2 regions of the Georhizobium sp. MAB10 genome follow, and region 2 is predicted to be linked to the other one. Evidence: predicted binding sites of a transcription regulator. Region 2 holds the regulator's gene; the other holds the start of a gene.
What was found. Region 2 encodes LexA, which represses DNA repair genes until DNA is damaged. Its sites were predicted from a motif close to TGTTCNNNNTGTGTTCNG; they were not measured.
Positions count from the first base shown of each region.

Region 1: ruvC (crossover junction endodeoxyribonuclease RuvC) is a predicted target of LexA. The motif match lies at 7,373-7,390, and genes of this name have one in related genera.

Region 1 is NZ_CP118314.1:3,724,171-3,732,708, forward strand. It holds gene PU133_RS17865 (TrkH family potassium uptake protein) at 1-957, shown strand, start outside; gene ybgC (tol-pal system-associated acyl-CoA thioesterase) at 974-1,423, opposite strand; gene PU133_RS17875 (NAD-dependent epimerase/dehydratase family protein) at 1,563-2,783, shown strand; gene PU133_RS17880 (glycosyltransferase) at 2,948-3,769, shown strand; gene PU133_RS17885 (NAD-dependent epimerase/dehydratase family protein) at 3,771-4,667, shown strand; gene PU133_RS17890 (hypothetical protein) at 4,683-5,003, opposite strand; gene ruvB (Holliday junction branch migration DNA helicase RuvB) at 5,063-6,103, opposite strand; gene ruvA (Holliday junction branch migration protein RuvA) at 6,182-6,796, opposite strand; gene ruvC (crossover junction endodeoxyribonuclease RuvC) at 6,816-7,328, opposite strand; gene PU133_RS17910 (LLM class flavin-dependent oxidoreductase) at 7,498-8,502, shown strand.
Region 2 is NZ_CP118314.1:2,644,906-2,653,443, forward strand. It holds gene tpiA (triose-phosphate isomerase) at 108-872, opposite strand; gene PU133_RS12570 (SurA N-terminal domain-containing protein) at 1,044-2,924, shown strand; gene trpD (anthranilate phosphoribosyltransferase) at 2,949-3,974, shown strand; gene trpC (indole-3-glycerol phosphate synthase TrpC) at 4,009-4,833, shown strand; gene moaC (cyclic pyranopterin monophosphate synthase MoaC) at 4,830-5,333, shown strand; gene glp (gephyrin-like molybdotransferase Glp) at 5,336-6,553, shown strand; gene lexA (transcriptional repressor LexA) at 6,652-7,383, shown strand; gene PU133_RS12600 (ComEC/Rec2 family competence protein) at 7,377-8,538, opposite strand, start outside.

The sequences.
Region 1 (8,538 bases), 1.1 Mb from region 2:
TCGTCAGGCGCGACCGACAGCCCTTTTCCGCGCGTCCGACAGTTTTCGATCGCGCTGATTGGCTTCTATGTTTCGATCACGCTCGCCTGCGCACTCGCCTATAACGCCACCGGCATGACGACCTTTGAGGCCATCAATCACGCCATGGCGACCGTTTCGACGGGCGGCTTCGCGACCACCGACGCTTCGTTTCGAAACTATGGCGAAGGCGCCCTCATCGTCGGCACGGTCTTCATGCTGATCGGCGCGATGCCTTTTGCCGCCTTCATCCGGGCAATCGTGCTGCAGAGCCCAAGGCAGGCCTTCGACCCGCAGATGCCGGTGCTGCTCGGCATCATCGGACTCGCCACCGCGATGATCACGATCCTCGCGCTCGAATATGTCGACGGGCCGCGCTGGGCCACCGTCATCCACGCCGCCTTCAATGTCGTGTCGATCATCACGACGACAGGTTTCGTCTCCGCCGATTACGATCTGTGGGGGCCGCTCGCGATCATGCTGATCTTCTTGCTGACCTTCCTCGGCGGCTGTTCCGGCTCCACATCCGGCGGCATCAAGACGTATCGCCTGATGGTCCTTTTCGATGCGCTTCGCGTGAACCTGGCGCAGATGATCCGACCCAATGCGGTTCGTCCCGTACGGTTCGGGCGCCAGCCCGTCACGCCGCGCGTGGTGCAGTCGGTCGCCGTCTTCGTCGGCGTTTATTTCGCGATCTTCGTCGCGTTCAGCGTCGCACTCGCTGCAACGGGCCTCGACTTCACCACCGCCGTCACCGGCTCGCTCACGGCTTTGTCCAATGTCGGGCCGGGATTCGGCTCCATCATCGGGCCTGCGGGCACGTTTCAGCCGGTTTCCGAAACCGCGAAATGGATCCTGTCGGTTGCCATGCTGCTTGGGCGTCTGGAGATTCTTGCCGTGCTGATCCTGTTCAGCTCGTCGTTCTGGAAGAACTTCTGAGACATCGCTGGAGAAGTCAGCGCGGAGCGAAAGCCTTCGCGACATCGACCGGCAGACGACGGGGCCTGCCCTGCCCGTCGATGACAGCCACATCGACCCTTGCCTCGATCAGCACGGTGCCGCCGCGATTGATCGTCTGAGCGAGCGTCAGCCGTGCACCACGCGCCTCGACGGTTGTCGTATCGATGGTCAGCACATCGTCCATACGGGCCGGCTTCTTGAAATCGATCTCCATGCGGCGAACGACGAAGGCGAGGCGTTCGGCCTCCGACATGGCGCGCTGTGCAATCCCAAGGAGGCGCAGATAGTCCGTGCGTCCGCGCTCCATGAAATGCAGGTAGCGCGCATGGTAGACGACACCGGAAAAATCAGTGTCCTCATAATAGACGCGCTGAAGAAGCCGATGCCCGAACGGGGTCAACTCCCCGGCCAAAACCATCGGCAGTCTCGTGTCATGCGCATCCATTCGGCAATATCCTCGTCTGTCTGGTGGAGACTTGTGGAGCAACGCGCTCAGCCTTACAAGCACGGCCACCTCCGTTATAGTGCTGACACAGACCTGGCCTAACGGACGACGCATTACAGCGATTACGGAGTTTTCTCGCATGAAGATTGCGGTACTTGGCGGCGATGGCTTCGTCGGCTGGCCCACTTGCCTTCACCTCTCGGCACAGGGCCATGAGGTTCACATCGTCGACAATCTGTCGCGCCGCTGGATCGACACGGAACTGGGCGTCCAGTCGCTGACGCCGATGGATTCGATCCAGGAGCGCACCCGCATCTGGCATCAGGAAACCGGTCATCGCATCCGTTTCCACCTGATCGACATCGCGCGCGATTACGACGTCTTCAAGCACTGGCTGATCGAGCATCGGCCCGAGGCGGTAATCCATTTCGCCGAACAGCGCGCTGCGCCCTATTCCATGAAGTCGGACCGGCACAAGAACTACACGGTCAACAACAACGTCAACGCCACGCACAACCTCCTGAACGCGCTGGTCGAGACCGATATCGACGCTCACCTCGTCCATCTCGGCACGATGGGCGTCTATGGCTATTCAACCATTGGCGCGGCGATCCCGGAAGGTTACCTGCCAGTCGGCATCGAAACGCTGTCCGGCGAAACGGTCAGCCAAGACATTCTCTATCCGGCCAATCCCGGCTCGATCTACCACATGACGAAATGCCTGGATCAGCTGCTGTTCCAGTTCTACGCCAAGAATGACGGCCTGCGGATCACCGACCTGCACCAGGGCATCGTTTGGGGCACGCACACGGACCAGACGCGCCGCCACGCCCAGTTGATCAACCGGTTCGACTATGACGGCGACTACGGCACGGTGCTTAACCGCTTCCTCATCCAGGCGGCGATCGGCTATCCGCTGACGGTCCATGGCACCGGTGGCCAGACCCGCGCCTTCATCCACATCCAGGATTCGGTGCGCTGCATCGAAATCGCGCTGAAGAACGGCCCGTCGCGCGGCGACAAGGTCAAGATCTTCAACCAGATGACCGAGACGCACCGGGTGCGGGATCTGGCCGAGATGATCGCCAAGATGACGGGCTCCGAGATTGCCTACCTGCCCAATCCGCGCAAGGAAGCCCCGGAAAACGAGCTGATCGTGAAGAACGAGCAGTTCCTCGCACTTGGCCTCAACCCGACCACCCTGACCGAGGGGCTGCTTTCGGAAGTCGTCGACGTCGCGAAGAAATTCGCCTACCGCGTCGACCGCAGCCGCGTGCCGGCCGTCTCCGCCTGGACGAAGGACATCGCCCCGACGCTCAACCGCGACCCGGAAGGCAAGAAGCTGAAAAGCGTTTCCTAGAGCAGAAAGCGCCGTCGCGAGTGGCGTCGCCCGCCCTAAGACGTCAGGGTCGGGCTTGTCCCGACCCTCTACGATGGCGCCGGTTCAGCAGACCCTCGGGACAAGCCCAGGGTGACGGCTGTTAAGTGTCGGTCGCAGCAGTAAGCCGTGTCACGAGAGAGCTGATGCCCCTTCCCTCCCCCTACGCCTACGTCACCCTGGTCACCAATCGGGACTACGCGATGGGTGCGACGGCGCTCGTTCGGTCGCTGAAGCTGACCGGCACGGCCGCCGACCTTGTGGTCATGCACACGGGTGGCGTCGATCAGCAAGCGCTCGGGCCGCTCGTCGAGCTTGGCGCGAAACTCTACCCAGCCGAGCTTCTCGATTGTTCGGACGCGTTCAACGAGCGGCACAGTCGAGCCCGAATCCATGCGGATGCGCCCTTTACCAAGGGGCGCAAACCGGCCTTTCATTCGCCGCTCGACAATTTCTGCAAGCTGCGGCTCTGGCAGATGACGCAGTATGAGCGTGTCGTGTTCATCGACGCCGATGCGATCGTCGTCCGCAACATCGAAAAGCTCTTCGCCTATCCGGAATTCTCCGCCGCGCCGAATGTCTATGAGAGTGTTGCCGACTTTCACCGGCTGAACTCCGGCGTGTTCGTGGCAAAACCTTCAAAGGCGACGTTCGATGCAATGATTGCGCGGTTGGATGAGCCCGACGCGCACTGGCCGCGCACGGACCAGACCTTCCTTCAAACCTTCTTTCCCGACTGGCACGGCCTGCCGGTCACGATGAACATGCTGCAATATGTGTGGTTCAGCATGCCTGCTCTGTGGAATTGGAGCTCGGTCAAGGTGATCCATTACCAGTATGAAAAGCCTTGGGAGACCGACCATCCGAAGGCGCATCGGTTGCGCCCGCTGATCGACCTCTGGCAGGCTTACTATACGGGGGAGAACATTCCGGATATTGCGTCGCTACCCAATCCTGCGGACGCCTGACATGCGCGTGCTGGTGACCGGCGGTACGGGATATGTCGGGCGCTTCATCGCCGAAGCGATGCTGCGAGAGAGCTTCGAAGTCATCGTTGCCGGCCGGCGACCGCCCAGGTCGGATCTATTCACCACGCCGGTCGCCTTCCGGCCGCTCGACCTCGATCCCGATACTGACCAGACCGCCCTCCTCGAGGGTGTCGACTGGCTGGTGCACGGGGCGTTCGATCATGTCGCGGGCAAGTATCGGGGCGGCGAGGGCGATGATCCGGCACGGTTCATCCGGCTCAATCGGGAGGGCAGCATCGCGCTTTTCGAGGCGGCGAAGGCCCATGGCTTGCCCCGCGCCCTCTTTCTTTCGAGCCGCGCCGTCTACGGGCCACAGGGCCGACCAACAGTCCTGACCGAAGAAACTCCCGCCAAGCCCGATACACTCTATGGCCAGGTGAAGCTCGACGTGGAGCGCGCGCTGTCCGATCTCGCTTCGGAAGACTTCGTCGCAGCAAGCCTCAGGGTAACAGGTGTCTATGGCGCCCACCGGGCTGGTGGGGACCACAAGTGGCAGAGGCTGTTTGCGGATTTCCTCGCTGGTCGCAACATTGCGCCGCGCATTGCCACCGAGGTGCACGGGGGTGATGTCGCTCAGGCGGCGCTGCTGCTTCTTCGGCACGAAACTGCCGGCAGCGTCGCGGGTCGGACCTTCAATGTGTCGGACATCCTTCTCGACCAACGCGATCTACTCGCTCGCGTGGCCTCGCTGCTCGATGTTCCAGTCCAATTGCCGCCGCCCGGCGATTCGGCAAGCGTGGATGTCATGGATTGCACGGCAATCCAGGGGCTTGGATGGCGGCCGGGGGGCTTCGAGAAACTCTATGCCGTTCTTCCAGACCTTGTGCGGACGCTCTGAACCGGCGGTCCCTTGTCAGGCGTCGAGCGCCTTCTTTTCCTTCTCCGCCCAGTCCTTGCCGGCCTCGCCACCCCAGAGAAGCCAGGCGACGTAGCCTGCCGAAGGGTTGTCGTCATCGCCGAAATTCTTCGCGCGCTTATCCACCTTGTGGCGGGCGAAATAGCTGGCCATGCGCTTCACGGTGTCGGCCGAAAGCGACTTGCGGTTCTTGAGGTCGCGGGCGCGGGCAACACCGACGTCGGTCCCGCCGCGCTTGAATTTTGCGCGAAGGTCGAGACCCTTTTCGGCTGCATCCGCCACCGCCTTCGGCGGTACATGATCGGTTGTCTTCGCCATATGATGCTCCTTCATCCTAATCGTGGAGCATCAACTCAAAGGTACGAAAAAGCGTTCCGTCAGTCCTCGTCGAACTGAATGCGGAACTGTGTCGCCTCCAGGTCTTTCGGCGCGTTGAGACCAAGGTGCTTCCAGGCGTTGGCGGTCAGGACACGGCCACGCGGCGTGCGCTGGATGAAGCCCTGCTGGATCAGATAAGGCTCAATGATGTCCTCGATCGCGTCGCGGGGCTCGGACAAGCCGGCGGCAATCGTCTCGATGCCCACCGGGCCGCCACCGAAGTTCTTGGCGATCATGAAGAGATAACGCCGGTCGAGCTGGTCGAGGCCGAGCGCGTCCACTTCCAGCCGCGTTAACGCCTCGTCGGCGACCTTGCGGTCTACGGCTTCGGCGCGCGCGACTTCGGCAAAATCGCGCACGCGGCGCAGCAGCCTGCCGGCGATACGCGGCGTGCCACGGGCGCGGCGGGCGACTTCCAGCGCGCCATCCTCGGTCATCGGCAAGCCCATGATGCGGGCGCCACGCCGGACGATGCTTTCGAGTTCCGGCACCGTATAGAAGTTGAGCCGTACCGGAATGCCGAAGCGGTCGCGCAGCGGCGTGGTCAAAAGCCCAAGCCGTGTCGTTGCCGCCACAAGCGTGAATTTCGCTAGATCGATCTTCACCGAGCGAGCGGCTGGACCTTCGCCGATGATGAGATCGAGCTGGAAGTCCTCCATCGCCGGATAGAGAATTTCTTCCACCGCCGGGCTCAAACGATGGATTTCGTCGATGAAGAGCACGTCGCGCTCTTCGAGATTGGTCAGAAGAGCAGCGAGATCGCCGGCCTTGGCGATGACGGGGCCAGACGTCGCGCGGAAATTGACGCCGAGTTCTTTCGCCATGATCTGCGCGAGCGTCGTCTTGCCGAGACCGGGCGGGCCGACGAAGAGCACATGATCCAGCGCCTCGCCACGTGCCTTGGCAGCCTCGATGAAGATCTTGAGGTTCGCGCGCGCTTCTGCCTGGCCGGTGAAATCATCAAGCGTCTGCGGCCGCAGCGACGCCTCGGTATCCTCGCCACGCTTTTCCGGGTCAATCAGACGGGCGGGATCACTCATGGGCGTTGGCCAAGGTCGGTAAATGGGTCATGCCGTCGGTGTAGTCCAGCCGCCCCGCGCCCGCAATCGCACCGCAGCTCACCGCGCCAGTTCCTTCAGCCCCAGCCGGATGAGCTTGGCGCTGTCGGCGTCTTCGCCTGCAGTCCTCACCGCGGCGGCGACGGCGCTGGCGGCCTGGTCGCGCGAATAGCCGAGATTGGTGAGCGCGGAGACTGCATCCGAGATGGGTGCGGAGGCGACGCCTTCGCCGAGCTCCTGCTTGAAGCCGATCGCGCCCGCGGCATCGCCGGCGAAGGCCGGCGCCTTGGCTTTCAGTTCCGTGACGATGCGCAAGGCGACCTTGGGGCCGATGCCGGGTGCGCGCGCCACGGTCGCTTTATCCTGCAGCGCAATGGCATTGGCGAGCTCGGATGCCGTCAGCGTGGTCAACACAGCAAGCGCCACCTTGGAGCCGACGCCCTGCACGCTTTGCAGCAGGCGGAACCATTCGCGCTCCAGCGTGCTCAGGAAACCATAGAGCCGGAACACATCCTCGCGCACATAGGTCTCGATATGGAGGATCACGGCTTCGCCGACGGCCAGTTTCGACAATGTGCGGCCGGAGCAGTAGGCGACGTAGCCGACGCCATGCACGTCGACGACGACATGGTCCTCGCCGATTTCGTCCACCGTGCCTTTCAGTTTTCCGATCATGGAACAGCTATCCGGTTCTCTAAGCGCTCGCGAGCCTCAACCGGCCGGCTGCGCTCTGGCGATGGTGGGCGTGGCAGATGGCGATGGCAATCGCGTCCGCGGCATCGTCGGTGTCGAATGTCGCCTTGGGCAGCAACACTTTCACCATCATGTGAATTTGCGCCTTGTCGCCGTGGCCGACGCCGATCACCGTTTTCTTGACCGCATTGGGCGCGTATTCGGCGACCGGCAGCCCGGCAAGCGCCGGCACCAGCATGACGACGCCCCGCGCCTGGCCGAGTTTGAGTGTCGCGACGGCATCCTTATTGACGAAGGTCTGTTCCACGGCTGCTTCATCGGGCTTCATGTCATGAAGAATGGCGGCGAGGCCTTGGTGGAGTTGCTTGAGACGGGTTGCCAGATCGCATTTCTCGTCAGACCTTATGGTGCCCGATCCCACGAAGCGCAGCGAGTTGCCGAGCGCATCGACCATCGCCCAGCCGGTACGGCGAAGGCCCGGATCGATACCCATGATGCGAATCGTCTGTTGCATGCGCGAAACCCTAGCTGCTGATGCCCTGTTCTGCCACGTATCTCGTGAACAAAAGAGAAACAAACTGGGGATCGAAACGCGGACGTCGATCGACGATGGTGGCGGTGGCGGATCGCAGCACCTAAATTCGCTTCAACACACACACGCTTCCGCTGCCAAAGGACCAGTCATGGTACCCCTTTCCATTCTCGATCTTTCGCCCATCGCCGAAAACCAGACGCCGGCCGATGCGCTGAAAGGCTCCCTGAAGCTTGCCCAGAAAGCCGAGGCGCTTGGCTACAATCGCTTCTGGCTTGCCGAGCATCACAACATGCACGGTATTGCGTCTGCCGCGACGGCCGTCGTGATCGGCCATGTCGCCGGTGGAACGAAGACGATCCGCGTCGGCTCGGGCGGCGTCATGCTGCCGAACCACGCCCCGCTCGTGATCGCCGAACAGTTCGGCACGCTGGAGGCCCTCTATCCCGGCCGCATCGATCTCGGGCTTGGCCGTGCGCCCGGCACCGACGGTCTGACCGCGCGGGCCTTGCGCCGCAACCTCGATGCCGGTGCGGAGAATTTTCCGAACGACGTGGTGGAATTGATGACGTTGCTCGGCCCTGCGCAGCCCGGCCAGCGCGTGCATGCGGTGCCTGGAGAGAACTCGAACGTGCCGATCTGGCTCTTGGGCTCCAGCCTCTATTCCGCGCAGCTCGCAGCCATGCTCGGTCTGCCATTCGCCTTCGCGTCGCATTTCGCGCCGGATTCGCTGATGCAGGCGCTTGCCATCTACCGCGAGAAGTTCCAGCCCTCCGCCGTGCTCGACAAGCCCTATGCCATGGCCGGCGTCATGGCCGCACCTGCCGAGACCGACGAGGAAGGCGCGTTTCTCTTCACCTCGGCGCAACAGCAATTCGTGAATCTGCGGCGCGGCACGCCGGGACGGACACCGAAGCCGGTGCACTCGATGGACGACGTCTGGACCGCGCACGAAAAGATCGGCATCGAGCACACTTTCCAGTATGCGCTCATCGGTTCGCCCGAGACAGTGCGCGAAAAGACCGATCGGTTCCTTGAATTGACCCAGGTGGACGAGCTGATCGTTTCCTTGCCGATCTACGATCTCGACAAGCGGCTGCGCGGCGTCGAAATCCTGGCCGGCATGCGCGACCAGATGGCGAAGCACGCCGCCTGAAATGCTGATGAACGGCGTATGAACCGGCGGTCCATC
Region 2 (8,538 bases):
CTGCCAAAAGGCGGCAATGGTCGGAAAATCAGCGGCCCCTCTACACGAGAGCTGCTGCATTTCCAACCCCGAAGCCATCATTTCGAGCGCATCGCAATGATGCGCGGTCAGATATCGTTGTACGCGGCACAGATGGCGAGGAAATCATCGGCTTTCAAGCTCGCGCCGCCGACCAGCGCGCCATCGACATTGTGAACGGCCATCAGTTCACGCGCGTTCGATGGTTTGACTGAGCCGCCATAGAGAATGCGCATCGCGGCGCCCTCGTCGTCGAAGCGGCCGACAAGCGTCTCACGAATGAACGCGTGCGCCTCCGCCACATCGACGGCCGTCGGCGTCAGCCCGGTTCCAATGGCCCAGACGGGCTCATAGGCGATGATCGTCATCTCCGCCTCGGCCCCATCCGGCACCGAACCGACCAGTTGACGGCCAAGCACGGCCAGCGTCTCGCCCGACTTCCGCTCCGCTTCCGTCTCACCGATGCAAATGATGGCCACGAGGCCGGCGTCCCAGGCGGCTTCTGCCTTACGCGCCACCGTTGCGTCGTCCTCGCCGTGGTCCGCACGGCGTTCCGAATGGCCGACGATCACATGCGTCGCCAGGCAATCGGCAATCATTTCGGCGGAGATGTCGCCGGTGTGCGCACCGGCAGCATTCCAGTGGCAATCCTGCGCGCCAATGGCAAGTTCGCTGTCTTCGGCAAGCGCAGTGGCCACGTAGACAAGCGTCGCCGGCGGGCAGATGAGGGTATCGATCATCTCCAGCGAAGGGGTGTCCACGCCGTCGATGATCGCCTTCAGCTCGCCGAGATTGTCGCGAAGACCGTTCATCTTCCAATTGCCGGCCACGAGTGGCCTGATGCCGGGTGTCATTGTGCGCGTCCGCCCTCTTCAACTTTATCGGTGGACGTAGCTACCAGACTGGCCTCGAAAATCAAACGAACGCATGGGCAGAAGTGCCCACGATCCGGCATTTACGTGCCGCATCAACGCGGTTAGAACAGCGCGCATCCGCGTGAAAGCAAGAGGACGAACGGGTAAGACATGCTGACAATGCTGCGAAGGGGCGCCCAGACCTGGGTCGCCAAAGGCCTGTTCTTCCTGCTCGTCGCGTCCTTCGCGGTCTGGGGCGTCAGCGGATCGATGTTTTCGGGCGGTGGCGACACGGTCGTTTCGGTCGGCGAGACCGAAGTGTCGGCGCTTGAATTCCGGCTTGCCTATGATCGCCAGCTCTCCCTGCTGTCGCAGCAGTTCGGCACCCGCATCACGACGGAACAAGCACGCGCCTTCGGCATCGAGAATCAGGTCTATTCTCAGCTGGTCGCCGGCGCAGCGCTGGACGAGCAAGCGCGCAACATGCAGCTCGGGCTTTCGGAGGACCGACTGGCTGGTCTCATCGCGGCGGATCCGGCTTTTCAAGGCATCAATGGCCAGTTCAGCCGCCAGAACTTTGCCGCCGTACTGCGCAATGTCGGCATGAGCGAGGACGACTACATTCGCAATCGCCAGCAGGTCGCCGTCCGCACGCAGGTCGTTGAAGCCCTGGCGGATGGTTTCGAACTGCCCGATACATTGCTCGACGCCTTCGGCCGCCATCGCGCCGAGACTCGTACCGTCGATTACCTGATCGTCGACGAGAGCATGATCGATCCGATCGGTGAACCGTCGGATGAAGAGCTTGCCGCCTATTTCGAAGACAATGGCAGCCGGTTTACCGCGCCGGAATATCGCAGCATCGCCTATGTGACGCTGACGGCGAGCGACATCGCCGACCCGGACGGCATCGATGCCGAAGTGGTCCGTGCCGAATTCGACAACAATGCCGACCGCTACACGAGCGTTGAGCGGCGCACGCTGGATCAGCTCGTCTTCCCGAACCGCGAGGCTGCGGAAGCCGCAGCCACGTCCTTGGCAGAAGGGACTTCATTCGATGACGTGGTCGCCGAAGCCGGCCGCACTGCCGCCGATGTGCGCATCGGCACGTTCGCGCGGAACCAGATGACGAACGAGGCGCTGGCGGAAGCGGCATTCGCCGTGGACGAAGCGGGTGGTGTTACCGACGTCGTGGACGGTCCCTTTGGCCCGGTCATTATGCGCGTTGCCGCGATCGAGGGTGGCGAGGAGACGGCATTCGAAGACGTCGAAGCGCAGATCCGCGAGGATCTCGCCATGGCGGAAGCGGCGCAGACGCTGTTCGATGTCTTCAACGCCTATGAAGACGCCCGCGCCGGCGGCCTGTCGGTGCAGGATGCCGCGCGCGAGCAACAGCTGACACCGGTTGTGATCGAAGCGGTCGACCGCTCGGGTCGCACGCCCGAAGGCGATGTGCTAAGCGACCTGCCACAGTCGCGCGATCTTCTGGCTCAGGCCTTCGATACCGACATCGGTATCGAGACACAGCCGATCAATCTCGGCTCCGACGGCTATTTGTTCTTCGAGGTCCTGGACGTCGAAGAGGCCCGCGACCGCACGCTGGACGAAGTGCGAGACGACGTGGTCGCCGACTGGCAAGCCGATCAGCGCGCCGCAGCGCTTGCTGCACGCGCCGAAGAACTGCGCGCTTCCGCAGCCGACGGCACGCCTCTTGCCGAGATAGCGACGGAACTCGGCGCGACTGTGCGCACCGAATACAATCTGCAGCGCGATAGCGAAAATGCCACCTTCGGGCCGGAGGCAATCGCGGCAGCCTTTGCGGGCCCCGGTGGGCACGTGGCAACCGCGCCGGCCGCGAATGGCGCCGGCGAAATCGTCATGCGCGTCAACGAAGTGGCGATCTCCGCATCGAACGCGATCTCCGAGCAGGAACGGACCGCCATTGCCCGCAGCGGCGGCGATGACCTGCTCGATCAGCTCGTGACCCGCCTGCAGGCGGAATATCCGGTGCGGATCAACCAGCAGCTCGGCACGCAGGCGCTCGGTTTCTAAAGGCGCGACATCGGGGGTGCCGTAATGGCAGACATGAAGAGCTACCTCGCCAAGGCTGCGTCCGGTGTCTCGCTCTCGCGCGACGACGCAAAGGCCGCGTTCGACATCATGATGTCGGGCGATGCCACGCCGAGCCAGATCGGTGGTTTCCTGATGGCACTCAGAGTGCGCGGCGAAACGGTGGACGAGATCGTCGGCGCCGTGACGACCATGCGCAGCAAGATGGTGACCGTCGAGGCGCCGGCCGATGCGATCGATATCGTCGGCACCGGGGGAGACGGCACCGGCACCTACAATGTCTCCACCTGCGCGGCCTTCATCGTCGCGGGATGTGGAGTTCCCGTCGCCAAGCACGGCAACCGCGCCCTTTCGTCGAAATCCGGCGCTGCGGACGCGCTGATGGCGCTTGGCGTAGCGATCGATCTCAAGGCGCCGGCCATTGCTGCCTGTATCGAGGAAGCCGGTATCGGCTTCATGTTCGCCCCTGCCCACCATGCAGCGATGCGCCATGTGGGCCCGACGCGCGTGGAACTCGGAACCCGCACGATCTTCAATCTGCTCGGCCCGCTCTCCAATCCCGCTGGCGCCAAGCGGCAGTTGCTCGGCGTCTTCGCCCCGGAATGGCTGGAGCCGCTTGCCGAGGTGCTGAAGGATCTCGGCTCGGAGCGCGTCTGGGTCGTTCATGGCGCCGGTCTCGACGAGATGACGACGACCGGTCTGACGGATATCGTTGCGCTCGAGAACGGTTCGATCCGGCGTTTCTCGATCGAGCCTGAAGAGCTTGGTCTGAAGCGCGTGACTATCGACGCGCTGAAGGGCGCTGACGGCGCACACAATGCCAAGGCCTTGCAGGCGGTGCTGCGCGGATCGAAAGATGCCTATCGCGAGATTGCGCTTCTGAATGCCGGCGCCTCTCTGGTGGTGGCCGGCCGCGCCGAAACGGTGGCGGAAGGACTGGAGCTTGCGGCGAAATCGATCGACGACGGTGCGGCACTTGCGGTGCTGGAGCGCCTCGTGGCGGTCTCGCAGCGCCACGCGGCCGCGGCATGATGACGAACCGGCTTGATACGAAGGATTTGGGGCGTTGAGCGATATTTTGACCCGCATCGAAGCTTATAAGCGCGAGGAGATCGCCGCCGCCAAGGCCGCTCGGCCGCTCGCGGAGGTGAAGGCAGCGGCTTCGGATGCAGACGCGCCGCGCGGGTTCCTGGCCGCGATCGAGGCCAAACGTGCCCGTGGGGATTTCGCTCTGATCGCCGAGATCAAGAAGGCCAGCCCGTCCAAGGGGCTCATTCGTGCAGATTTCGACCCGCCGGCACTGGCGCGCGCCTATGAGGCAGGCGGCGCCGCTTGCCTTTCGATTCTGACCGACACGCCCTCATTCATGGGTGCACCGGAATTTCTTGTCGCCGCACGTTCTGCGACCACGCTGCCAGTCATCCGCAAGGATTTTCTGTTCGATCCGTACCAGGTGTACGAAGCCCGCGCGATGGGCGCCGATGCCATCCTCGTCATCATGGCCTGCCTCGATGATGCGATGGCGCTGGAGCTTCACGATACGGCGGTCGATCTCGGGATGGACGTGCTGGTCGAAGTGCATGACGAGGCGGAAATGGAGCGCGCGCTTTCGCTGAGTTCCTCGCTCATCGGCGTCAACAATCGGAATCTGCGCACCTTCGAGGTGTCGCTGGATAACAGCGAGCGTCTTGCACCCATGGCCGCTGGCCGCCACCTCGTCGGCGAAAGCGGCATCTTCACCCATGGGGATTGCCTGCGGCTCGAGCGCGCCGGCATCGGCACGTTCCTTGTCGGTGAAAGCCTGATGCGCATCGACGATGTCACCAGCGCGACGGAGACGCTGCTTACAGGCAAGCTGCTCACGGGCAAGCATCAGGCAGCAGCGCGATGAGCGACGAAGCGCGACTTACGCATCTCGACGACCAGGGTCGCGCCACGATGGTGGATGTCGGCGGCAAGGCAGAGACCGAGCGCGTCGCGATTGCCGAAGGCTTCGTGAAGATGGCTCCGGAAACGCTCGCGCTCATCCAGTCGGGCGGCGCAGCAAAAGGCGACGTGATCGCCACGGCGCGCATCGCCGGTATCATGGCCGCGAAGCGGACGGCCGACCTCATTCCGCTTTGCCATCCGCTGATGCTGACCAAGGTTGCGGTCACCGTCGAGGCGGTCGACACCCTGCCCGGCCTGCGCGTCGAGGCCATGGCGCGCCTCAAGGGCCAAACAGGGGTCGAGATGGAAGCACTGACGGCGGTTTCGGTCGCCTGCCTCACCCTCTACGACATGGCAAAAGCCGTTGACAAGGCGATGGAAATCACCGGGGTCCGGCTGCTCTCCAAGACCGGCGGCAAGTCGGGCGACTGGAACCATCCGGGCAGCGGCGGGGCCCGCTGATCATGGCGCTGCTTCCCGTCGACGATGCACTCGAACTGATTCTCGCCGACGCCCGAACGATTGCCGATATCGAACACGTTCCGCTCCATGAAGCATGGGGTCGGATCGTCGCCGAGCCTCTGATCGCCATGCGCGACCAGCCGCCTTTTCCTGCCTCGGCCATGGATGGATACGCCGTCATTGCGGCGGATACGGCAGAGCCGGGTGCGACGCTGCGGGTTATCGGCGAATCGGCAGCCGGGCACGGGTTCACGGGCGCCATCGGACGCGGCGAGACCGTCCGTATCTTCACCGGCGCGCCGGTTCCGGAAGGCGCGGATGCGATTCTCATCCAGGAAAACGCACGGCCACTCGAAAAGACCATGATCGAGGTGATCGAGCCGGTGCAGGTCGGGCGGTTCGTGCGGCGTGCAGGTCTCGACTTCCATCGTGGCGAGACGGTGATCGCCAAGGGCGCGATGCTCGATGCAGGCCGGCTGACGCTGGCAGCAGCCATGAACCTCCCCGCCCTGCCCGTGCATCGGCGCCCGCGCGTCGCCATTCTGGCGACCGGCGACGAGCTCGTGCCGCCGGGTGCCGATCCACGCGACGATCAGATCATCGCGTCGAACAGTTTTGGCGTCGCCGCCATCGTCAGGGAAGCGGGCGGCGAACCGATCGACCTCGGCATTGCTGCCGATACGCTGGATGGCCTGAACCGATCGATCGACTCCGCCCAGGCGGCCGGCGCCGATATTTTGGTGACGCTTGGCGGCGCCTCGGTTGGTGATCACGACCTGGTTCGCAAAGTGCTGGAATCGCGCGGTCTCGAGCTTGCCTTCTGGAAGATCGCAATGCGGCCGGGCAAGCCGCTGATGAGCGGCCGCATCGGCCCGATGCATGTTCTCGGGCTTCCGGGCAACCCTGTCTCGAGCCTTGTCTGCTCGCACGTCTTCCTGACGCCTCTGATCGCAAAGCTCGTCGGCCGCACCCATCATGTGCAGGCGGTCGACGCAATCCTCGACGTAGACCTGGCCGAAAACGACGTGCGCCAGGATTATCTGCGCGCGGCGATGAGCCGACGGGCGGATGGAACGTTGGTCGTCAGGCCGGCCACCAAGCAGGATTCCTCCATGATGCGCGTGTTCGCCGAGGCAGACGGCCTCGTCGTCCGGCCACCATTTGCTCCCGCGGCCAAGGCAGGAGACACTGTGCGGGCAATCCTGCTGCGACGAATCTAGCCGTCGGTTTCCCTGTTGGACTTGCGGAACACAAAAGGAACAGATAGAGTGTGTTCCACATTTGTTTCCATCCGATCAAGCGGGGGCCTAAGCAGCCGATGTTGACGCGTAAGCAGCAGGAACTGCTTCTTTTCATCCATGAGCGCCTGAAGGAAAGCGGCGTGCCGCCATCCTTCGACGAGATGAAAGAAGCCCTCGATCTCGCGTCCAAATCGGGGATCCACCGCCTCATCATCGCGCTAGAGGAACGTGGCTTCATTCGCCGTCTGCCAAACCGTGCGCGTGCGCTGGAAGTCATCAAGCTGCCGGATAGCTACAACGCGGCAGTGCCTCAGCGTCGCGGCTTTTCGCCGAGTGTCATCGAAGGATCGCTTGGCAAGACGCCGAAGCCCGAGATCGCAGCCGAGCGCCGCCAGAGCGAGATGCCGCGCGACAACGACAATCGCGCCATCAGCGTGCCCGTCATGGGCCGCATCGCGGCGGGTGTGCCGATCTCCGCCATCCAGAACAATACCCATTCGATTGCCGTGCCGCCGGATATGCTGGGCGGCGGCGAGCACTACGCGCTCGAGGTCAAGGGCGACTCGATGATCGAAGCCGGCATCTTTGACGGCGACACGGTCATCATCAAGAATTCGTCGACGGCCAATCCAGGCGACATCGTCGTGGCTCTGGTCGACGACGAGGAAGCGACGTTGAAGCGTTTCCGTCGCAAAGGTGCGTCGGTCGCGCTCGAGGCCGCCAACCCGGCCTACGAAACGCGGATTTTCGGACCGGATCGCGTCAAGATCCAGGGCAAGCTCGTCGGGCTCATCCGGCGCTATCACTGATCGATGCTGTCGGCAGCTCTTCTGTCTTCGCTCATGTGTGTGTTGACGGAAGAGGCGTCATCCCCGCCAGGCTCGGTAAAACTGCCCGTTCTCCAGTCATAATAGCGGTGCCGCGTCCAGGCGCGCATTCGGCCGGCAGACTGCTCGAAGCGGAACGTCGGCTGCGGGTCGAATTGTGTACCCGACCCCGTGCCCGCCGCTCGCGCCTCGTTCGCCGCGAAGCCTTCTCCCGTCGACGCCGCGTAGACGGCGATCGCGCCGGTTTCACGCAGTGTACGGGCGGTGAAGAGCTTCGCGCCGGAGCGGCATTGGCGCATCGACAGCGGTATCGGAATGATGGCGATATCGGTCATGTCGCATGCGGGACCGACATAGGCCGGCTCCTCCAGCCACGCGACCATTGTGCCGTTTTCCAGCCGTGCGACGCAAAACGCGCCTCGGCGGCATTGGAACACGCCGATCATTTGCCCGTCATCCAATTCGCGGACTGCCTGGCGCATCATCCCATAGGCAATGGCAGGGTCGATCTCGGCTTCAGCTTCGTCCGGATCGGAAGTCATCTCGTCTAACAACAGTTGGGCTTGGTCGTCGACAGCGACGATTGGCGGGACATGGGTCGCAAGCCGGGTTGCCGTTGCCCATTGATCGAAGATGAAGCTGCTCGGACGCGCTCGGTTGGTTGCCAGGCCGTCCTCGCGCAGGATCGCGGCCAGCCGAGCGTCCTCGGCAATCAGCAGCAAGGGTCGATCGGCGCGCAGTTCGGCCGCCATAATGAGGGCAGCGGCCAGCGCGGGTATCAAAGCGGCACCTCGCAGCCAGGTTCGCGTAAAAACCAGGATGAGCAGCGCAAGCGACAGAAGCGCCGTAACGGCTCCGGGGATCTTCCCCGTGGCGAAACCATCGCCATAGGCTGCAACATGATGGCCGATGGCGATGACCGCCTCCAACCCCAGCCCCATGATCGTGAGGAAAATCGCGTCGAGGCCGAATGGCATCGTCAGCAGCGCAAGCGTGCCGAAGGGCATGACGATGACCGAAATGACGGGCATCGCAACCACGTTGGCGATCATTCCGTAGCTCGACATGCGGTGGAAATGATGCGCCGAGAAGATCCCCGTCGCCGCGCCGGCAATCAGCGACGTCACGGCCAACCCG